3 regions of the Thermanaeromonas sp. DSM 22490 genome follow, and region 3 is predicted to be linked to each of the others. Evidence: riboswitches for the same ligand, from Rfam matches in the RefSeq annotation. Region 3 holds a riboswitch; each other region holds the start of a gene.
The links. Region 3 has a riboswitch for cyclic di-GMP ahead of AC1BI1_RS03730 (methyl-accepting chemotaxis protein). Riboswitches for the same ligand answer to the same signal wherever they lie in the genome.
Positions count from the first base shown of each region.

Region 1: linked by a shared signal. The riboswitch ahead of AC1BI1_RS00610 (type II secretion system F family protein) and the one ahead of AC1BI1_RS03730 (methyl-accepting chemotaxis protein) in region 3 are both predicted to bind cyclic di-GMP.
Region 2: linked by a shared signal. The riboswitch ahead of AC1BI1_RS07935 (HD-GYP domain-containing protein) and the one ahead of AC1BI1_RS03730 (methyl-accepting chemotaxis protein) in region 3 are both predicted to bind cyclic di-GMP.

Region 1 is NZ_JBJHHE010000001.1:126,418-134,042, forward strand. It holds gene AC1BI1_RS00590 (shikimate kinase) at 1-78, shown strand, start outside; gene aroB (3-dehydroquinate synthase) at 57-1,142, shown strand; gene AC1BI1_RS00600 (GspE/PulE family protein) at 1,213-2,868, shown strand; gene AC1BI1_RS00605 (type IV pilus twitching motility protein PilT) at 2,876-3,883, shown strand; cyclic di-GMP riboswitch class I at 3,932-4,019, shown strand; gene AC1BI1_RS00610 (type II secretion system F family protein) at 4,208-5,287, shown strand; gene AC1BI1_RS00615 (prepilin-type N-terminal cleavage/methylation domain-containing protein) at 5,366-5,881, shown strand; gene AC1BI1_RS00620 (type II secretion system protein) at 6,023-6,622, shown strand; gene AC1BI1_RS00625 (prepilin peptidase) at 6,727-7,485, shown strand; gene AC1BI1_RS00630 (GspH/FimT family pseudopilin) at 7,529-7,625, shown strand, end outside.
Region 2 is NZ_JBJHHE010000010.1:3,621-11,245, forward strand. It holds gene AC1BI1_RS07900 (ABC transporter ATP-binding protein) at 1-516, shown strand, start outside; gene AC1BI1_RS07905 (ABC transporter ATP-binding protein) at 503-1,207, shown strand; tRNA gene AC1BI1_RS07910 (tRNA-Sec) at 1,275-1,374, shown strand; gene AC1BI1_RS07915 (DUF1858 domain-containing protein) at 1,411-1,611, shown strand; gene AC1BI1_RS07920 (HD-GYP domain-containing protein) at 1,733-2,953, shown strand; gene pnpS (two-component system histidine kinase PnpS) at 3,003-4,463, shown strand; gene AC1BI1_RS07930 (AbrB/MazE/SpoVT family DNA-binding domain-containing protein) at 4,447-4,803, shown strand; cyclic di-GMP riboswitch class I at 4,897-4,990, shown strand; gene AC1BI1_RS07935 (HD-GYP domain-containing protein) at 5,074-5,709, shown strand; gene AC1BI1_RS07940 (phosphatase) at 6,424-7,170, shown strand; gene radA (DNA repair protein RadA) at 7,186-7,625, shown strand, end outside.
Region 3 is NZ_JBJHHE010000003.1:172,937-180,561, reverse strand. It holds gene flgK (flagellar hook-associated protein FlgK) at 1-994, opposite strand, end outside; gene AC1BI1_RS03750 (flagellar protein FlgN) at 1,055-1,492, opposite strand; gene flgM (flagellar biosynthesis anti-sigma factor FlgM) at 1,489-1,767, opposite strand; gene AC1BI1_RS03740 (chemotaxis protein CheW) at 1,915-3,987, opposite strand; gene AC1BI1_RS03735 (chemotaxis protein CheW) at 3,984-4,451, opposite strand; gene AC1BI1_RS03730 (methyl-accepting chemotaxis protein) at 4,518-6,299, opposite strand; cyclic di-GMP riboswitch class I at 6,372-6,463, opposite strand; gene AC1BI1_RS03725 (M1 family metallopeptidase) at 6,504-7,625, opposite strand, start outside.

The DNA of each region.
Region 1 (7,625 bases), on a different contig from region 3:
ACGATAGGAAAAAGTGCGGAGGAAATAGTAGTAGAAATCATGGAGGGACTGAAGGAGTGGCTGGCCAATTGCGAGTAGAATTGGGAGAGAGAAGCTACCCCATTCATTGCGGTAGCGGCCTGCTTGGGCAACTGGGCGAGCTTTTGAGTCCCCTGGACCTGGGCAGGCGCTGCTTGGTAGTTACCAATCCGGTGGTGGCTTCCCTCTACGGGTCGAAAGTAAAGGAGAGCCTGGAAAAGGGTGGATTTATTTCTTTTTTTAAGGAAGTGCCCGACGGGGAAGATGCCAAATCCTTAAGCGCCGCTGCCGAGCTTTATGATCTAGCTTTGGGCGTGGGCTGGGAACGGCGCTGCCCCGTTGTAGCCTTGGGCGGAGGAGTGGTAGGAGACCTGGCCGGTTTTGTGGCCGCCACTCTTTTGAGGGGAGTGCCCTTTATCCAGTTGCCCACCACTTTGTTGGCCCAGGTTGATTCCAGCGTGGGCGGTAAGGTGGCCGTTAATCACCCCCGGGGCAAAAACCTCATTGGAGCCTTTTACCAGCCGCGGCTGGTAGTCGCCGATCTGGATACCCTTAAAACCTTGCCGGAGAGGGAAATGAGGGCCGGGCTGGCCGAAGTGATTAAATACGGCGTTATCTATGATGCCGGCTTTTTCTCCTACCTGGAAGAACACCTGGAACAAGCCCTGGCAGGCGAGGCTCAGGTGTTGCAAAAAATAGTTTTGCACTCCTGCCGCATCAAAGCGGAGGTGGTGGCCCAGGACGAGGAAGAGAGGGGCTTGAGGGCCATCCTCAATTTCGGCCATACGGCCGGTCATGCCTTGGAGGCGGCCACTGATTTTAATACTTACCGCCACGGCGAAGCAGTGGCTATAGGTATGGTGGTAGCAGCGAGGCTGGCTGTGCGACGCGGTATTTTCCATGATGCAGGGCTTAAAAGAATAGAAGCTTTGTTAAAACGAGCTTTCCTGCCCACCGAGATGCCCTCCCTGGACAGGGACGCCTTTTTGGCGGCGCTTATGAGGGATAAAAAGGTACGGGACGGGAGGTTGCGCATGGTATTACCGGTGGAGTTGGGGCGGGTAAAAATTATGGAGGTTGAGGCGGAGGAACTGCTGCGGGCAGCCTTCTGTGCGGGGGAATAAAAACCGTAGAGTGGGGGTGGAGGGCATAGAGAACAGGAGGCGACTGGGAGATCTGCTGGTAGAAGCGGGGATGATTACCCGCGATCAATTAGAGCAAGCCTTAAGGGAGCAAAGGCGGAGCGGAGAGCGCCTGGGCAAGGTGCTCACGCGCTTAGGTCTGGTGACTGAGAAAGACATTCTGGAGGTCCTGGAATTTCAACTGGGCATACCCAAAGTGGTGCTACAAGACTACAATTTAGACCAGGAGGTGGTTAAGCTTATTCCGGAAGCCCTGGCACGGCGGCACTTGGCCATTCCTATCCGTCGGGACGGAAACAGGCTTTTGGTGGCCATGGCCGATCCTTTAAACCTTACAGCCTTAGATGATTTGCGGCTGGCTACGGGGTTAGAAATTATGCCGGCTATCGCCTCGGAAAGGGAGATTGAAGCGGCGTTGTCCCGCTTCTGGCAGGGAGCTGGAGTGACCCAAGCACTAGCAGAAGTGGAGGAGATGGCTGCCACTGCGGCTGCTTTGCCGCCGCGCGATGCCTTTGACCTGGACGAGGTAAACCGGGCGGGCATGGATAACGCTCCTGCGGTGCGGTTGGTTAACCGGATCATCCTACAGGCGGTACATTCCAGGGCTAGCGATATCCACATCGAACCCCAGGAGAAAGACATAAGGGTACGGTTCCGGGTGGACGGGCTATTGCGCGATGTGTTGCACCTGCCCACCGGGATACTAAACACCCTAGTTTCCCGCATAAAAATTATGGGTGGAATGGATATAGCTGAAAAAAGGCTGCCCCAGGATGGTCGCTTCCAGGTAACGGTAGAAAGGCGCAGCATTGATTTACGCGTCTCGACCATGCCTACCGTTTATGGGGAAAAGGTGGTTTTACGCATCCTGGATAAAAGCACTATGCTCCTGCCCCTTGATGGTTTGGGGTTTTTACCCGCTACCCGACAAATTTACGAAACCTTAATCCGCAGCGCCTATGGGATGATTTTAATTACGGGACCCACCGGTAGTGGCAAAACGACCACCCTTTATGCCACGCTAAACGCCTTGAGCTCTCCGGAAAAGAATATAATTACCATCGAGGACCCGGTGGAGTATCTCCTGCCGGGAATAAACCAGGTGAGGGTTAATCCGAAGGCCGGACTGGACTTTGCTTCTGGTTTGCGCGCTATCTTACGCCAGGACCCGGATATCATAATGGTGGGCGAGATCCGGGACCGGGAAACAGCCGATATAGCAGTACGGGCGGCTACTACAGGGCACCTGGTGTTTAGCACCTTACATACCAATGACGCGGCAGGAGCGGTTACGCGCCTTTTAGATATGGGGGTGGAACCCTTCCTCGTTAACTCTTCCCTTATAGGCGTGGTGGCCCAGCGCTTGGCCCGGTTGATATGTCATAATTGTCGTGAAACCTACCAACCCGGCCCTGAAGATCCAGCCTATACCTTTGTACAAGACCGGCAGGGATTAACTTTTTACAGGGGCCGAGGGTGCCCCCAATGCAATTACACAGGTTACCAGGGAAGAACCGCCATACAGGAGGTCCTGGTTATGACTGAAGATATCAGGGCCCTGGTAGCAGACAAGGCACCTTCCCACGAGATTAAGAAGGCAGCCGTAGCCGCAGGAATGGTAACTTTGCGCGAGGACGGGTTGGAGAAAGCCAGCCAAGGCCTTACTACCATTGAAGAAGTAATGCGTGTTACCTTGGGAGGATTTTGAAGAAGACATGCATATAAATGATATTCTAGCTGCAGCTACACAGGTTGGCGCTTCCGATGTACATCTCACAGTGGGGCTGCCGCCGGTCTTCCGGCGACACGGTAAACTGGAGGCGCAGGACCAATGGCCGCCTCTGACAGCGGTGACTGTTGAGATGCTGGTCCAACAAATTTTGGGTCCCCGCTGGGAAGAATTTGTACAGCGGAAAGAACTGGACCTGGCCTACTCCGTCCCGGGTCTGGGCAGGTTCCGGGTAAATGCCTTCCACCAGCGGGGCAGCGCAGGAGCCGCCATTCGCCTGGTGGGTTCCGTTATCCGCAGTTTGGAAGAACTCGGCTTACCTCCGGTGGTGGGGGAGCTGGCCGACCAGCCCCACGGCTTGATTTTGGTTACCGGCCCTACAGGAAGCGGTAAGAGCACCACCCTGGCGGCCATGATCGACCGTATCAACGAGAGGCGCAGTTGCCATATAATTACTTTAGAGGACCCCATTGAGTACCTCCATCACCATAAAAAAAGCATCGTGAACCAGCGGGAGATAGGGAGCGATTCCCCCTCCTTTGCCAGCGCCCTGCGGGCGGCCCTGAGGCAGGACCCCGATGTTATCCTGGTGGGTGAGATGCGGGATCTGGAGACGGTGGCCACCGCCATTACCGCCGCTGAGACTGGACATTTGGTGCTGGCCACCCTTCACACCGGCAGCGCCGTCCAGAGTATAGATCGCATCATTGATGTTTTCCCTCCTCATCAACAGGCTCAAATCCGGATACAGCTGGCCGATACCCTGGCGGGAGTGATTACCCAGCAGCTTCTAACCCGGGCTGACGGCCGGGGAAGGGTGGCGGCCGTGGAAATACTTATAGCCACGCCGGCTGTACGCAATCTGATCCGGGAAGGCAAGACCCACCAGATTGTATCTCTTATGCAAACAGGAGGCCGCTTTGGCATGCAGACCATGGAGATGGCCTTGAAACAGCTGGAAAGTAGGGGAATAATTTCCCCGGAACATATTTAAGCCAGCAGGATTTTGGTGAGATTTGGCGAAATATAAACTTTCATAACCCGTATATAAGGGCAAACCCGGCGAAAGCCGGGGGCGCAAAGCTACGGGCCTAAGGGTGGGGGGAGCCTAAGGTCGCCGGGCTGCCGGGAGGGTGTACTATCCTGGAAGAGCCCGGTTTTTATTATGAGGTTTAGTTACCGAGCACGGGATGCTAGAGGCCATTCCGTTAGTGGCATCATTGAAGCCGACAGCGAACAACTCGCCAGCCGGCAGTTGAGGGGCCAGGGCCTCTTCATAACTGAGTTGCGTCCTCTCAGACCCAGAAGTGATTTTAAAGTGAACTTGAGGACTGATAACCTGAGGCCCTTGTTTCTAAAGCGCGTCACCCGTAGAGATCTGGCCCTGTTTTGTCGGCAGCTGGGCACTATGCTGGTGGCGGGTTTGCCCATTGTGAATGCTTTGAGAACCCTGAGCAGGCAGGCGGATAATCCCCGCTTAAAAGGAAGTATAGATAGGGTTTTGGAAGATTTGCAGCAAGGAGAAACATTGCACAGCGCTTTGAGCAAATCTCCCAAGGTATTTCCGCCTATAATGATCTACTCAGTAGAAGCTGGAGAGTTGAGCGGAGCCCTGGACGAGACTCTTTTAAAGCTGGCGGACCATTTCGAGCGAGAGCATGAAATTCAGGAAAAGATCAAATCGGCCATGACCTATCCCCTTATAGTCTTTATAGTTTCTCTGGCTTCCATAGGCTTTATGATAACTTTTGTTTTACCCATGTTCAGCAATATAATCGGGAATCTGGGCGTACCCTTACCCTGGCCGACCAGAGTGGTATTGGGGTTGAGCCAGTCTTTTAGGCGGTGGTGGTTTTTATTATCGGTAGGATTTATAGCCTTGGGATATTTTTTCTGGAGGTGGTCCCAGGGGGAAAAAGTACGTTACGCCCTAGACAAAATCGTATTGCGGCTTCCCGTATTCGGGCGTCTTAAACATCAAGCCTTGCTTTCCCAGTTCAGCCGCACGTTGGGGACGATGCTTTACAGCGGAGTGCCTATTCTACAAGCCTTGGAGGTGGTGGAGCGGACGGTAGGTAATCGCCTAGTGGCCGAGGCCATCGCCCTGGCCCAGGAGCAGGTTAGGGATGGGAAGAGTATAGCCTCGCCATTGGCGGAAAGCGGCGTTTTCCCGCCTATGGTAGTAGAGATGGTCACCGTGGGCGAGGAAACGGGCAGTCTAGACGCCCTGCTGGCTAGACTGGCCGCCTTCTACGACCGCGAAGTCGGCGAGATGGCCGCGCGGTTGTCCTCCCTTATCGAGCCCATCTTGATTTTGGGCCTGGGCGCTGTGGTAGGGTTGATTGTTTTGTCGGTTTTACTCCCCCTGTTCCAGCTGGTCGGGACTCTGGCGTCCTGACGGAAGGGGAGAAGCGTGAGGAGTGGAAAGTGGTACTTATTCAAGGTTATACCTTATCCAAAGGAGGTAAATCTCGAAATGCTCTTTGGTAGTCTGAGAAGGAAGTTGAGCAATGAACGCGGTTTTACCCTGGTGGAACTACTGGTGGTCATAGCTATTATCGGGATATTGGCCGCCATTATTGCACCTAACGCCTTTAAAGCCATCGAGAAGGGCAAGGTGGCGGCAGCGGAGGCAGACTATAAGGCCATTAAGGCCGCGGCTTTGAATTACTATACCGATACTGGAGAGTGGCCAAGTAACGACGCAGCTAACACAGGTTTTGTGGTAACGGATGGTAAAACTGGCTGGAATGGTCCCTACCTGGAGCGCTGGCCGAATACAAATCCATGGGGTGGAACTTATACTTTTAGAAATGCTGACAGCGGCACACTAGGGTGGGGCAACCCAGCCAGGTGGCTCGAGTTGACCTCGGTACCTGGGGCCGGGGCAAATCCCACAGGTTCCGCCAAGACTTTACAGGAGCATCTAGGTTCTGACGTTGTTAAATTCGCAGGTTCTACAACGTGTATCCTGATCTCTAAGGAGCAATAACAGTAGGCAGTGTTCCATATACTGCCGGCCTCCTCCTCACCGTTATTGGCTGCTTCTGGTGCAGCCCGCCGCAATGTCCTGATCCGGCAGGGGTGAGGTAGTGGTGGGAATTCTCTTTTTGCTGGGAAAGGATGTGCACCATTGAAGTTCAGTTTGGCGAGTCGTGACCGCGATCAGCGCGGCTTCACCCTGGTGGAGCTTCTGGTGGTTATTGCCATAATCGGGGTGCTGGCGGGGATTGTGTCCCCTAGCGCCTTCAAAGCCGTGGATAAAGCCAAGGTAGCCAAAGTGGTGCAGGATTTGCGCAGTATCCGTGCGGCAGCGCTCGCCTACTATGCTGATACCGGGCAATTTCCTCCTGATGACGATATATACGTGCATAATAATGTAGCCGGTCGCAGGCGAGGGTGGGATTTCTTGACCAATGCGGCGGGTGTAGCCGGCTGGAACGGGCCCTATCTGGAAAACTGGCCCCTCAATCCCTTTTGGAAATCCAGCGCAGGCGCCAGCGAAGAAGGCTACCAGTGGGAGGGTACCGGAACAACTGGTGCCATGGACTTTGATGGAGACGGAAAGCCGGACCCCTCTATAGAGATGGGTTTTGTAGGATTAAGCCTGAAGGATATTGACGCTATATGTCTAAAAATTGATAGGGAAATTGATGATGGCGACATTCTCGCGGGAAACTTTAGAAAAAGAAACCCCAATGATACCTGGGCTTACTACCGAGTAGTTTACTGATATGGGGTAAGAAAAACCGTTGCTACGATGAAGAGTGAGACTGTTTTCGCCATCGCGCTGCTATAGTGCGGCTGAGAGTTTAAATTATTGAGAGAGGAAATGGTGTGCTTCTGGAGACGGCTTTTGCCTTTTTTGTGGGACTTTGCATCGGCAGCTACTTGAACGTAGTAATTTACAGGTTGCCGCAAGGCCAGACCTCAATAACAGGCCGTTCCAAGTGTCCCTGCTGTGGGCGTGTACTGGCCTGGAAGGATCTTATTCCCCTGGTCAGCTACATAATTCTACGAGGTCGCTGCCGGTACTGTGGTGAGCAAATTTCCTTAAGGTATCCCCTGGTGGAAGTTATAACGGGCGCGGTTTTTGCCGCGCTCTTTTACCGCCTGGGGCTTGATTGGGTGCTGGTAAAATACCTGTGCTTGACCTCTATATTGATTGCCGCCTCCTTTATCGACATGGAGCACTATTTGATACCCGACCGCCTTACTTTTACGGGGCTTGCCATCGGAGGAGGATTTTTGCTGTCGAATATGGAAATAACCATTAAGTCGGGGCTCCTAGGGGCTCTTTCGGCAGGCGGCCTATTGTGGCTCCTAGCCGTAGTTAGCAGGGGAAATGTGGGCGGTGGCGATATAAAGCTGGCCGCGGTGCTGGGGTTGTTCCTGGGCTGGCCTGTGGGGTTTCTGGCGGTCCTTCTGGGCCTTTTCCTCGCCGGGGCCGTTGGATTTTTCTTGCTGGCCATGCGGATAAAGGGACGCAAAGATCCTTTGCCCTTAGCCCTTTTTTTAAGTATAGGTGCCCTTATTTCTTTTTTCTGGGGTCCTTCGATTCTTTTCTGGTATTTAAGCCGCTTCTGGGGTTATTGAGCCGCGACATATTGAGCGCCGGAGGAAAGCGGGGGCAAGTAGTTTGCCGGGGAGGTCAAAAAAAGGTTTTACTCTGGTGGAATTAGCTTTAGTTGTTGCCCTGGTGGGCATAATCCTGGCCATGAGCCTTCCCGCCTTGG
Region 2 (7,625 bases), on a different contig from region 3:
GGGGAGTTAAGCGTACTGGACAACATCATGATAGCCTACCACTGGCACAGCGGTTACCCGCTACTCGGGGCTATCGTTCGCCTTCCCTCTTATTATCGCGGGGAAGAGGAGATGAGGCGAAGGGCAGAAGAATTGCTGCATTTGTTTGATCTTACAGCCTATGCTGGCGAAAAAGCTAAAAACTTGCCTTATGGCGAGCAGCGCAGGTTAGAGATTGCCAGGGCCCTGGCCGCCCGGCCGCGACTTCTCCTCTTGGACGAGCCGGCAGCCGGCATGAATCCTCAGGAAACCCAGACTTTAATGGATTTTATCCGCTGGCTGCGCGAAAAATTTGCCCTAACCATTCTTTTAATCGAGCACGATATGTCTCTAGTAATGAACCTCTGTGAAAGGATTTATGTCCTGGATTACGGGGAGGTAATTGCCCAAGGTACACCTGAGGAAATTCACCGCCACCCCCGGGTTATCGAGGCTTACCTGGGCGAGGAGGTGGCTTCTGCCTTTGCTAGTGCTTAAAGATGTCCATGTTTACTACGGAGCCATCCACGCTTTAAAAGGGATATCTTTAGAGGTTAACCCAGGAGAGATAGTAACCCTCATTGGGGCCAACGGTGCAGGTAAAAGCACCACCCTAAAGGCTATTTCGGGCCTGGTCCGCCCTCAGGAGGGGGAAATAGTCTTTCAGGGCCATCCCCTGCACCGGCTTTCCCCCCAGCAAGTGGTCAAAATGGGAATTTCCCATGTCCCGGAGGGGAGGAGGATATTCCCCAACCTTACAGTGTTAGAAAACCTGGAGCTGGGGGCTTATTTAAACCGGGATAGAAGAAAAATACAGGCTGCCCTGGAGGAGGTTTGGCGTCGCTTTCCGCGCTTGAAAGAAAGGCAGAGGCAGCTAGCCGGCACTCTCTCGGGCGGAGAACAACAGATGCTAGCCATTGGCCGGGCTCTGATGACTAGGCCTAAACTTTTGCTGCTGGATGAACCCTCTATGGGGTTGGCTCCCCTTTTAGTAAAGGAGATATTCTCCATAATTCAGGAAATCAGTCATAGCGGAACCACCATACTGCTAGTAGAACAAAACGCCCACATGGCCCTGCAGGTAGCCCACCGGGGATACGTTTTGGAGACGGGGCGGATTGTGCTGGCCGGGCCTGCCTCTGAACTAACAGGAAGTGAAGAGGTTAAAAGGGCTTACCTAGGCGGCTAGGGTATTTTAGGGGGGTTCCTTGCTTAAAGGGCTAGTTTATGTTAAAATAAGCTGTGCAGCCTTAAGCGGGGGTGGATCGGGCCTGGTGGCCTGCCTGGACTTCAAATCCAGCTGGCGCGCGGGGTAACCTCGGGCGCGGTGGGTTCGATTCCCACACACTCCCGCCAGCCCCCCTTAAACGTAAATAACCGGAGGTGAGGATCTTGACCATTACCAAGAGCATGAGTATTACTGAGGTGGTAAGCAAATATCCCGAGACTGTCCCTGTTTTTATGCAACATGGTATGGGATGTCTGGGGTGCGCAGCAGCACGCTTCGAAAATATAGAACAAGGTGCCCTGGCCCACGGCATCGATGTGGATAAGCTCATCGAGGATCTGAATAAAGCAGTGGAAAAGGAGTAAAAAAAGATTCAACTTATAGAGGAGACTAAAAGCGGCCGGGGATGGAAGTAGATCGCTCTTTATCGTGATCAAAAGATCAGCGTAAAGGGCGATTTTTTATTAAGTACGAGGAGGTCCACCCATGGGTTGTTCTCCAGACCGCCCCTTTTGCGAGCTTATTGCCGCTCTGGCCACAGTGCTGGATATGGAAGACGATCATAAACTCTATCATGCCTGGCGAGTAGCTTTGATAGCCAGGGAGCTGGCACGGGAACTTATGCCGGCGGAAGAACCCTTTATTTTTTATGCTGGCCTGCTCCACGATTTGGGAGGCATTGGGTTACCTGACCATATTGTTCACCGGGCGCTCAAACCGGGGGCTGAAGAGGACCCCGAAATACGCCAGCACCCCCAGCGGGGCGCGGCTATGGTGCGCCTGCTGCCTGGCCTAGGAGAAAGGGTAGCTAGGCTGGTGGAGGAACATCACGAGCACTGGGACGGTTCAGGGTTTCCGCGGGGATTGAAAGGCCAAGAAATCGCTCCCGGCGCACTACTAATAAATATTAGCGATGTTTTTGATCTCCATCTACGGGTGGCACCTATTAAGGCTTGGGATAAAATCCGTACAGGCATGGCCCGCCTGGCGGATAGAAGTTACCCCGTAGAATTATGGCAGAAGTTTGACCATCTCATGTCCACTTCCTTCTGGGAGTACATAGCTACTGATGCTGCCCTGGATAAGGCAATCCTGGCAGCTATGCAAGAACTACCTCCGGTGGAATTTTCTCCAAATCAGACCTTAAAGGGCAGTGTTGCCCTCTTTTCCCAAATTATTGATGCCAAGCATGGCTATACCGGAGGCCATTCCCAGCGGGTGGCGGCGTATGCCGTTAAATTGGCCAGGTGTCTGGGTGTGGGCGAGGAAGAGAGGGAAAAATTGGAGATGGCTGGCCTTTTACATGATTTCGGCAAAGTAGCTGTTCCGCGGGCGGTACTGGATAAACCAGGACCCTTGGACAATGACGAGTGGCAAATAGTCAAGAAGCATCCGGGACGCACCATAACCCTGCTCAGCCAGATCTCTGATTTAAAGGAGCTGGCCGAAGTGGCCGGCTTGCACCACGAGCGGTATGACGGCCGGGGCTACCCCTATGGGCTCCAGGGACCAGAAATTCCCCTGGCAGCCCGTATCATTGCTGTAGCCGATGCCTTTGATGCTATGACTTCACCCAGACCTTACCAGCGCACCCGGTCCCCGGCTGAGGCCCTGGAAGTTTTGCAGCGGGATGCTGGTAGCCAGTTTGATCCCGACGTAGTGGCTGTGGCTAAAGTGTTAGCAGATCCGGAAGGAAAGTGCCCTTGATCCTTTAGAAAGCCGGAGCAGGAAGTATGAGGCCTTGGGGGTGGTATAAGTGCAGCGCCTGGCACGTAAGTTAGCCCTTAATATAGGCGCCCTGGCCTTTTTAATTTTATTGTTGACATATCTAATGATCCGCTATATGGTGTGGTATAAGCTGCTGAATCGGCTGCCAGGCCTAACCCCTTGGCTGGAGATGGCTGACTTAAAGGTCCTTAAAGGCTGGCTATTCCTGCTTTTTTTAATGATGCTGGTTTTTTTGACCCTGGGTACTTATTTTTTAGCCCGCAGTCTCCTCCTCCCTTTAGAAATCATGCTTCCCGCCACGAGGCGCATTGCCTCTGGTGATCTGGAACAGCGGATAGAGGTGGACGGGGATGACGAATTGGGTCTTCTGGCGCGGAACTTAAATGAAATGGTGGATCGCCTGCGCAGCAATATCCGCGAGATTTCCAATGAGAGAAATAAAATTAAGGCCATCCTGGCCAGTATGAAAGACGCCGTCTTGGCCGTAGATCAGGTAGGTCGGGTGATGTTTTTTAATCCGGCGGCAGAAGAAATGCTGGGTAAGAGGGAAGAAGAAGCCAGGCAAAAGTATTTGCTGGAAATAATTCGCAACCATGAAGTCGACAGGCTGGCCAAGGAGATTTTGGATAAAGGAGAGCCGGCTGAAGTAGAGCTGCGCCTTTTTCCCACTTCTCCTCGCATTTTTAGAGTTCATGGAGCCCCTATAATTGGCGAACAGGGCCGAATCGTCGGTGCTGTGCTATCCATTCGCGATATTACCGAACTTCGCCGCCTGGAGCAAATGCGTACAGAGTTTGTGGCCAATGTTTCCCATGAACTGCGTACCCCCTTAACCTCTATCCGCGGCTTTGTGGAAACCCTCCTGGAAGGGGCCTTGGAAGATGAAAAGATTAGCCGCCGGTTTTTGGGAATTATTAACAGTGAAGCCCGACGCCTGCAGCAGCTCATAGAAGACCTATTGACCCTTTCCAGACTGGAACACCATACCCCTGAACCTGTAACTAAAGGCGCCTCTTTGAAGCAAGCCCTGGACCGGGTCCTGGAGGTCGTAGGACCCCTAGCTCAAGAAAAAGGGGTAGATTTAAAGGTGGACATTCCGGAGGGCTTTCCGCCTCTCTGCTTGCCGGAACATTTTCTGGAGCAGATCCTGCTCAACCTCCTGGATAACGGTATTAAATATACCCCCAGAGGAGGCTCGGTGACCGTGGTAGCCTTCCAGGAGGGGCGAAAGGCCCGGGTGGAGGTAAGGGATACCGGTATAGGCATACCGAAAGAAAGCCTGGCGCGGGTTTTCGAGAGGTTTTACCGGGTGGATAAGGCCCGTTCCCGAGAGATGGGAGGGACAGGTCTAGGCCTGGCCATTGTCAAGCACATGGTGGAATCCTGCAGGGGCACCGTAGGGGTGGAGAGCACCTTGGGGAAGGGCAGCAACTTTTATTTTGTAATACCCTTGCTGGAAGGCATGGAAGGGGGTGACCGGGTTACGTGAGAAGAAGAGCGAGGGCTTTGACCAGGACAAAAGCCAGGAAGTCATTTATCGTCGAGTAGTAGACGATAAAGGGCGAGTAACTTTGCCCCTGGAGATGCGGCAGCAATTAGAAATACGCGCCGGCGAAGAAGTAGAATTTCTGGTCCGGGAAGATGGGCAATGGTATATACGCAAAAGCTTTCCCCAAAAAGTTTGCAGCTTTTGTGGTTGCATGGTGGATTTGCTCAATGTTTGGAGCCAAACTTTGTGCCGCCGATGCGCGGAAAAATATGTATACACCCTAGCCCGGGAGCTGGATTTAAAAATTTTGGTGGGAAAGGGTGGGAACTGGAAAGATTGAGTAGGATTTTGGGTGATAGTGTCGAATAAGTTAATAACCTCCATATCCCACAAATAAGCGCCAAACAAAATAAAGCATTTACAGGAAATGTGAGCTGCTTCAGGGTAAACCTGTCGAAAGGCAGGGGCACAAAGCCATGGGTCTAAGGCTCCTCCAGCAGGGAAGCTATGATCGCCAGGCTACCGGCTCGCTGAGGAAATAGCCTTGCCCTTGAAGCAAGGTTATTTTATTTTAACGGGCAGTAATGAGAAGAAAGGGATGTTAACCTAAGTGATCGCCGAGACCGTCACCGTTTTATTACAGCGATTGTTCCGCCACTCGCGCCTCACCTACAATCATAGCATTCACGTGGCAACAATAGCCTATCAGCTGGCGGGCGAGCTCGGTTTGCCTGAAGATGAGATAGAACAGATCTTTTTAGGAGCCTTGGTGCACGATATCGGCAAAATTCGCATACCTAAAAGCACCTTACATAAAAAAGGCGAGTTAACGCCTGCTGAATGGCAAAAGATGTACCGGCACCCGGAGGAGGGCTGTAAACTTTTACCGGACTTAGAGGCCTGGAAGCCTATTAAAGAAATGATACTTTATCATCATGAAAAATGGGACGGGGGAGGTTACTGCGGCCTGATAGGGCCAGCGATCCCTCTGGGGGCCAGGATTATAGCCCTGGCTGATGCTTTTGATGCCATGACCTCTCCTCGACCCTATCAAAAGATGCGCCATCTGGCAGCCGCTATGCAGGAAGTGGAGAGGTGTAGTGGTACCCAGTTCGATCCAGAAGTAGTCGAAGCCCTCTTTTCCCTGACCAAACACTTACTTAAAGGCCGGCGAGGAACAGGGCGCCGCAAAATTAATGAAATCTTAATCAGAACAACATTGAGTCTTAACAGTAATGAGTTATAATTTCACCTGAAAGGACACCCGCTAGCCCTTCAACCAAGCGTCCTCTGACCTCCTTTTTATCATATATACTTACTTTGCCCAGAGTTTAAATCTGGGCCATTTTTTTAAAATACGGAAGGCCACCCTAAAAAGAGTGGCCTTCTTTGTAAAAAGAGCCCATAAGGACCTTTGCTCCGGCTATGACAAATCCTTACATAGCCCACGGCAATCTTTCGACTACCGCAGACCATTACAGAACTTGCCATAACCTTAGCTCGATAGATCAAGGATACCTTAGAAGCCAGTATGGATCTCTCGACCCACTACTGACCTCCAGCTTATTAACGTAGAGCTAATAGCCTGCGGCATCCCAGACTATCTTAGCTCGACCACCGGTCATCCTTACAGACCTGCCGGCAATCCTTGGACTGCCGGCAAGCCCTGACGGACCTACCGGTGATCTGCCCGCCGGCTGGTACCGAGCCCTATGACCCGGTACCAACCTTTGGCCGAAGGTTACCGAGCCTTAAACTTAAGACCCGGTAACCTTCTGGGCTCGGCCCCTATGGACCCTGACGCTATTATTATTTACCCGTAACAGGAGAATTATTTATGCAACGCAAATTTATTTCTTGATAAATCCTGGTTTTTTAAGACGATTTTAAAAGACAAGGAGCTGTCCCTTACGCTATACTTTAGGTAAGGAGGCAAGAATGGAGAAAAGGGGCGAAAAAAATGTATTGTGAAGCCGATCTCCATATTCATACCGTTGCCAGCGGGCACGCCTATAGTACAATCAAGGAATTGGCGGAAGCAGCTGGTGAAAAAGGGTTAAAAATGATCGCCATTACCGACCACGGGCTTAAAATGCCGGGCGGTCCCCATGAACATTATTTCCACAACCTGGTGGCCCTGCCGCGCAAAATAGGGGAAGTAGAGATATTGCGGGGAGTGGAAGCTAACATTATCGATGACGAAGGGCACCTGGATGTACCAGAAAAAATATTGGAAAAATTGGACATAGTTTTAGCAGGTTTCCACCTGGACACCGGCTTTGACGGTCGCAGCCAGGAGGAATATACCCGGGCCGCTATAGCCGCTTTGAACAACCCTTATGTTCACATACTCGTCCACCCCGGCAATCCAGATTTTCCCTTGGACCTGGAGGCGGTGGCCCAGGCAGCCGCTGCCACCAACAAGGCATTGGAGTTTAACAATAACTCCTTTTCCATCAGTCGACCGGGAAGCCTCCCGCGCTGCCAGCAACTGGCTCGCTTGGCCAAGCAACATAAAATACCGGTAGTGGTGTCCAGCGATGCCCATATCTACACTGCTGTAGGTAATTTTGTACGAGCTTGGCAGGTGGTGCGGGGAGCCGGCATTAGCGAAGATCAGATAGTGAATTTAACAGTTAATCGAGTAAAGGAATATTTAGGCTGGCACCGAAGGCGTAGCAGGACCCCTAAAGGCCAGCAACCCTAGAGGAGGTAAGGGCCCATTAAGAACAAGGTTCGCTTTGTTTGCCAGGCTTGCGGCTACGAAAGCGTCAACTGGTTGGGGCGCTGCCCGGTTTGCGGAGGATGGGATACCCTGGCCAGGGAAATGGGGGTTATCTCCGGGGATGCCAGGTCTCCGGCAGGACATAGAACAGCCCCTGTAGCTTTACTCCAGGCGCCTGAGCTTGACGAAGCGCGCCTCACATCGGGTTTAAGGGAATGGGACCGGGTTCTGGGAGGGGGTCTCGTCCCTGGGTCCTTGACCCTGGTGGGCGGGGCGCCGGGCATGGGTAAATCAACCCTCTTGCTTCAATTGGCCCATTCTATAGCCCAAAGGTATGGGGCGGTCCTTTACGTCTCCGGGGAAGAATCCCTGGGCCAGACGCGCCTGCGGGCTGAACGACTGGGGCTTGTTTCTTCGTCCATTTATCTTTTGACCGA
Region 3 (7,625 bases):
ATTGGCCACCGTCATTACCGTTTAAATCCTTCCCCTGTTGGTGCAGTTCATTAACTCGGTCTCGCAATCCATTGGCCAAAGTATTCAAATTCGCAGTGAAGACAGCTAGCTGTTCATCCCGTACTTTCTCCAAGCCCTTTAGTTCGCCGTTCTTTATGTTTACTGCAGTGTCGTCCTGCCAGAGGACAACCGTGTTATTGTTGACGTCGCGCTCGGATTTAAGACTTCTAACCAAATCTCCGTTGGAATCTACTTCTACAAGATCTTGACCATCTAAAAGCACCTGAATGGTTCCATCAGCCTGCTCCTTTACTTTAAAATCTACTATCCTCGCCAGCTCATCCAGCAGTTTGTCCCGCTGATCCATGAGATCATTGGGCTGATCACCGGCAGCTTGGATATCTTTGATTTGTTTATTTAAGTCTGCTATTTGTCGGGCGAGGGAATTAACTTCTATTACTTTTATTTCCATGATCTGATTGAGATCCTCGCGAATAGTTTCCAGTTGCTGGTAAGTATGTCGCATAGCCTCCGCCAGGGCCGTAGCCGTTTCCACTACCGTAGTCCGTACCGGAGAGCTCTCTGCGTTTTTGGAAAGTTCCTGCCAGGAAGCCCAGAACTGGCCCAATATAGTGTTGAAGCCAGTATCCGAGGGTTCAGCAAAGACTTCTTCAATCTCCCGGAGAGCATCTCGCCGCCGTTCCCAGGCTCCTAAGGCACGAGTCTCGTAACGGATTTGCCCATCCAGGAATTGGTCCCGGAGGCGCCTTATCTCCTGGACGTCCACTCCTGTACCTACCTGCCAGCCTTGGCCGCCGGGACGGCTCATGGCGGGTACCGGGTAGGCAAGGGTAGGTACCATTACCACCCGCTGGCGGGTATAGCCCTCGGTGCTGGCATTGGCGATGTTATGGGCGGTGGTCTGCAAGGCTTTTTGTTGGGCTAGGAGGCCTCGCAAGGCCGTGTTTATACCAAAGAATGTTCCCCCAGACAACGGAACCCTCCTCTCCCTAGTCCTTTGCCATTCTTTTGCCATTCCATCTCTCGCAGGGTTCTATACGCTCTTATCTATAACAGCCGGCCGCTGCTCCAAATGGGGGGTTAAAAATGCCAATATTTTACGGGCGTAAGCTAGAGACTGGCGAATCAGAAGAGTGTTGGTCTCGTTAATCTCTTTAAGTTCTGTCAGCACTGTCCGAAGCTGTTCCACCATTCGCTCGAGTTCTGGGCTCAGCACCCCCGCGGCCAAAAGGTCCCTTAACCCGGAGTCAGGGGGGAGGTGAAAATATCTCGCCAGATCCCGGTGTATTTCTTCCCGCTCGCCTTCCAGGCTTATCAGTTCTTTTACTGCCTGTTCCTTGACCACTAGCAGTTCCTGTATTCCTTGAAGATCGTCTTTACGAAGATGCTCCTGCTCTCTAAGGCAAAGGTCGCGAATCTTAAGCAATAGTTCCAGTTCGCGCTGGAGAACCTCAGCCAGGGATGGCCTCATGATTTTAACTCCCGCAAGATGCTTTCCGCTAGGGCTTCAAGGCTTATCTCGTAGGTACCATCTAAAATTTGAGCCCGTATCTCTTTAACCTTTTCTTCTCGTACGTCCGGAAGCTCGGAGCTAAAGCGCAGTAGCTCTTGCAATTGCCGGGCCGGCGCGGAAATCTCTGCCCGGTCCGCCTCACATTTGGCTTCTTTGCGGTCGGGTCTTACCGGCCGAGTGTAGGCGTTAATTATCTTGGTTATATTTACCGGCCCCTGCCCGTAAATCTTCAATTGTCTCACTCCCGGCTAGGATATGATCTGATGAAAATACTTCATCGTTAAGACTTATCGTCAACAGTAAGAAAAACTTAAGCCTGGCGGACACTGAGTTATCCCCAGGTTTGTTTACGGGCCTGCTTGGCTTGCGCTCGCTCCATGCTAGCCGGCCAGTTCACCCTGTTCTTCAACTCCTAGATGATCGATCAGGCTATGAACATCCAAAATCAGGGCTACACGCCCATCTCCCATAATGGTAGCTCCCGCAATACCGGGTATCTTTCCTATATAGCTGCCCAGGGACTTAATTACGATCTCCTGTTCGCCTAAAAGGGAATTTACTATAAAGCCCACCCGCTTTTCAGCCAGGCCTACAATAACCACCGCCGCTTTTCCGTTGGAAAAGTGCCAGTGGCCTTTAAAGCCCAAAGCCTTGGCCAGATGCACAAGGGGTAAAACCTGGCCGCGGACCACCGTAACTTCCTGATGCTGGACGCGCCTCACCTGCGAGGCCTCCACTTCGATTATTTCTAGAACATTGGCCAAGGGGAAAGCATAAACCCTCTCCCCCAAGGCGACGAGCAAGGAGCGGTTTATGGCCAGGGTTAAAGGCAACTTAATAGTAAAACAGGTACCGGCACCAGGGGTAGTCTGAATATCGATGGTGCCGTTTATTTTTTCCAGGTGCGCCCGTACAATATCCATACCTACCCCCCGGCCGGAAACATCGGTAACTTTTTCCGAAGTGGAGAAGCCGGGTAAGAAAATAAGATCTAAAGCTTCCCGCTTGCTCAGGCGAGCTGCTGCCTCTGGCGAGAGCAAACCCTTCTCCACAGCCCGGCGCCTGAGGTATTCGGGATCCATTCCCCGGCCATCATCCTGCACGGTGATAACGATCTGGTTCTCTTGGTGAAAAGCCTTGAGGGTGATAGTACCGTAACGGGGTTTACCCAAGCGCACCCTCTCCTCGGGGTCTTCAATACCGTGGTCAATAGCGTTGCGCAAAAGATGGATCAAGGGGTCGCCGATCTCTTCGATGACCGTCCGGTCCAGCTCCGTCTCCCTGCCCTCAATGATAAAGTTGATTTCTTTCCCCGCCTTTTGGGCCAGGTCCCGAACCATACGGGGGAACCGATTGAACACCTGGTCAATGGGAAACATGCGGGCTTTCATTATTTCTTCCTGCAGGTCGGAAGTAACCCGCCCGATGTGCATGGAAATTTCGTCCAGCATTTCCACCAGTTCGTCATTGCCCATCCTCTGCTTCAAGTTGTTGCTCACTTCTGCCAGGCGCGTACGGTCAATAACCAGCTCGCCTACCAGGTTCATGAGGGTTTCCAAGCGCTGCACGTCCACCCTAACCGTCTGGGTAGCCCTGCGATCTGAACCACGCTGGGCGGTCGTCTCTTGTCCACCGACGGCCCGCAGGTCTGCGCCGGCCACTGTCTCTCCTTGGCCTATTTTAGCCTGCTCCCTATCCTCTTCTAGCACCAGGGGTCGCACCGTCACGTTTCTTATCTCCGAAATGGACTTAATGACATTGGCCAGCGTATCGGGATCTTCTTTGCTTACAAAGGCCATGCGGAAAGCATTTTCAAATTTTTCTGCTTCCAATTCCTGGGTATGAGGTTCGCTTTTGATTATCTCCCCCAGGTCCTTTAAATTGTTGAACACCAGGAAAGCCCGGGCTCCCTTCATACGGCAATCGGGTTCCAGTTCTACCTTTATTTCATAAGCCCGGTATCCGCGGACTTCTGCTGCCCGTATCACATTTTCTTCCACATCATCGAGCTGCAGCGGCAAATCGGCCGCCGCCGCGTCCCGTGCTCTGGCTTCCCCAGCCTCTCCTCCAGCCAACATCTCTTCCAGGCGCTTTACTAAGGCGGCGGTATCCACTTCTCCCTCGTGGCCGCTAGTGAGCTGCTCCTTAAGTTCTCGCAGCTTGTCCAGGCAAGCCAGGAGGAGGTCGATGATATTAGCGTTGACTACTAATTTCCCCTGGCGCAGAGCATCCAACACGCTCTCCATACGGTGGGTTAAGGTGGCCATTTTTTCAAAGCCCATGGAAGCAGAAGAGCCTTTTAAAGTATGGGCGATTCGGAAAATCTTATTGAGCAACTCCCGGTTGTCGGGCTCCTGTTCCAAGAGAACTATAGCCTCATCGAGCTGCTGGAGCTGTTCTTCCGCCTCGTCCAAGAAGATACCCAGGTACTGGGACATCTCGAAGCTGTTCATACTTCGGCCACCCCTGCGGCGACTTGTTCCTTAAGCTGCTCTTGTTCGCCTTCCCGCAATACCCGGTCCAGGTCCAAAAGGATGATCAGCTTATCCTCCCATTTGCCTACTCCGCGCAGGTAAGCCACATCTACCCCCTTAATAATAGGCGGAGGGGGTTCGATGTTCTCTTCCGGCAGGCGCAATACTTCTAAAACAGCGTCTACAATCATTCCTACTGTTATTCCGTTTACTTCCACAACCATTATCCGCGTGTTATTCGTAGCCTCTGCCGGAGGTAGACCAAAGCGCTTATGTAGGTCGATTACAGGTATAATGCGTCCGCGTAAGTTGATAACTCCTTCTACGAACTCTGGTGTCCGGGGGACCTGAGTTATGGGTTGCAAGCGGATAATTTCATGAACATGGCCAATGTCCACGCCATAAGTTTCTCCGGCAAGCTGAAAAACTACCAGCTGTTCCATAATAGCACCCCCTCTATTTTCTATTTTCCATACTATGGCTAAAACCCTGCTGACCTGGCAGAAAAATTATAGTTTGAACTGGCCCACAGCGCTCTCCAAAGCGCGGGCAGTTTGAGCCAGCTTCCCTGCCGCTTCACTTATCTTCTCTACAGCTGACGTCTGTTCCTCGGCCGCAGCAGAAACTTCTTCCGTGCCGGCCGCTGCCTCTTCTGTGCCGGCGGCCAGGGTTTCAGCCGCCTGTTTGATTCTTACAGCTTCGGCAGCCATTCCCTCGGCTTCTCCGGTCACGTTCTCAATCTTGGTTATAAGCTGGCCAATGGCCTCATCGATAGCTATAAAGGCCTTCCCGCAACGGTCCATTACCTCGGTACCTTTCTCTACATCCTGGACCCCTTCCTTTATACCGTTTACTACCCGAGTCGTTTCCTTCTGAATCTCGTTTATGAGGCCTACAATCTGTTCGCTGGCCCGGGCCGACTGTTCGGCCAGTTTCCGTACTTCTTCGGCTACTACCGCAAAGCCGCGGCCCTGTTCGCCAGCCCTAGCCGCTTCGATGGCCGCATTTAAAGCTAGGAGGTTGGTTTGCTCGGCAATTCCGGAGATTACGCCCACAATCTGTCCAATCTGCAAGGAGCGCTGACCCAGCTCTTCTACTATCTTAGCCAGCCCTCCCATCTTTTGGGAAATGGCCTGCATTTGCTGATTAGCTTCTTCTACAGTGCGGGCACCTTCAGCCGTTTTGGCCACCACTACGCTCGAGGATCTAGCCATTTCTTCTGCCTGCTGGTGGACTTTCTCTATCCGCGTTGCCTGCGCTTCGATAGCCGCAGCAGTGTCGCTCACCTGCTGGGCCTGGTGTTCAGCACCGCGAGCCATTTCCTGGGCTGTGACCGCCACCTGCCGAGCTGCTTCACCCACCTCGTGGGACATCTGGGCCAGGTCATGGCTGGATCCGGCCACTTCCGTAGCCAGATCTCGCACCTGTCCAATAAGCTGGCGTAACTTCTGTACCATGGCGTTAAAGGCGCTGCTTAGTTGCCCGAGTTCATCCTGGGATTTTACTCTTACCGCCTCTCCCGTGAGATCACCGGCCGCTACCCGGTTGGCATAGGCTACTATTTGAGCGATGGGACGACCGACAAGGCGGGTGAAAAGAAAGGCTACTAATAAACCCATGAGGAAGGCGAGAATAAGACCCGAGAGCAGCGTTGATTTAGCATACAGAATGGCTGTATCTAGTTCCCTTTGAGCTTCTTCCCGCTGGCGGGTAATTTCTTTTTTTAGGTGGCTTCCTATATTATTAATGTTGTCTACGGCAGCCCCCATCTGGAAACTCAAGATAGGGAGGGTTAGCATACGGTCCTGCTGACTGGTATTAACAATGTTGTTTTTAAAGGTGTTCTCAAACCCTTTAGCGGCTTGCTCCATGGCGGCAGCAAAACCTTTCATCTGGTCATCTAAATTTTGGTTGTCCAGCTGGGCTTTGGCCTCATAAAAGCGTTTCATGGCTTCCTCAAAACTTAAAACATGGGTTTGGGAGCCGTTAATTATGTAATCTGTGGCCCGGCGGTAACCTTCCCATATGGAAATAGACATCTCACTAAACAATTGATTGTGCTGCTGGAGCTTTCCCACCTTGAGGTCCAACTGATGAATACGCTGAAGATCGGTATTAACGATAATAACTACGGCCACAAAAATAGCAATAACCAGAAGAAATCCGCCCATTAACTTGGTCCCTAGCTTAAACCGCCCAAAAAAGGAAAACCCTTTTGCTTCTTTTTTAGTATGGACCTCTTCCTTTACCGGGTCCTTTTTCCTCTTCCGCCAGAACTTAAAATCTCGCATTTTTACGGCCTCCTTACATCCGTATATAATAAAAATAAAGGGCTACACTTCCTTGGGGTAGCCCCGTTCCACCCCGGCAGCCGGCTGTCCTAGCCGTTTATAAAACGGCTGTAGACCCTGTAGCTTTGCGCCCCCGCCTTTCGACGGATTTGCCTTTTCGGGGAAATTCTGTTAATTTCGCCTCAATTATACTTTACTTTTAAGTTAATACGCAAGATATTTCTCAGGGTCGCTGTAGAAGTCCAGTATCTGCTTTAAGCTTGGGGCTTCTATCCTATCAAAGCGATAATATTCCTGGACATAGCGTAAGGCTTCCCGCAAAGTTGCTTGGCCCATCTTTTCTTCCAATTTCAGCCAAAACAGCACTCCCTGGCGGTACGCAATCCGGCGATAATCTTCTTCCGAAGGATAGCTGGTCAAATCCTTTTCCAGGGGCAGGAGGCCTTCTCCCGCTTCGGCTATTAAAGTGGCTTTTCGTTGTCGGTAAAAATTGAGACCGGTAGCGCCGTAGTAGAGCATAGTGCTGTACTCTGCCAGGCCTTCATCTATCCAAGCCGCCCTGATACTATCGCTTCCCACAAGGTTATACCACCACTGGTGGGCTACTTCGTGAACTACAACCGGCGGGCTATAGCTTTTCAGGGTGCTTAAAAAAATGAGCCCGGGATATTCCATCCCTACCAGGCTTTCCAGGGGCACTTCTACTAAATTAAGGTAAGAAAAGGGATAACTCCCAAAATATTCCTGGAAATAACTTAGAGCTTTCCCCGCGGTCTCCAGAGTGGAAGGCAAAGGTTGACCTCTAGCAGCCAGAACAACCTTTACCCGTCCTATGGTACGGCTGCTAAACTGCCAGTCGTCCGCCGCAGCAAAGGCAAACTCGCGGATGGGAAGCTCGCTGGTGAAAGACCAGACAGTCCGACCGAGCTTTTCCTGGCGGCTGGTAACGCGCCCACTGGTCACTACCGTTGGCCCGGAAGGCAAATCCAAATCTACTTTATAATAAGCTGCATCGGCAAAATAGGGATCACCAAAGGTTGCCCCTTCCGCCATCCCCTGCCATGAGCCCTTCTGCCGCGGCGCCAGCAACGGGTACCAGCCGGAAACCATTATTACACCATCAAAAATACCCAGCCGTGCAGGCTTAGGAGGTAGACGAGTGGAAAAGATGATTTCCACAGCGGCAGTTTGTTTGGAGAGCAAGGGCTGAATCAAGGGTACCTGGAGCCTGGCACCCTGAACTTTAAATTTAGCTTCTTTTCTGTTCAAAAGTACCTGGTGGATGGTGAGCAAATCCCCTGTGCCTGGCAGGCCGTTGGCCGGGAG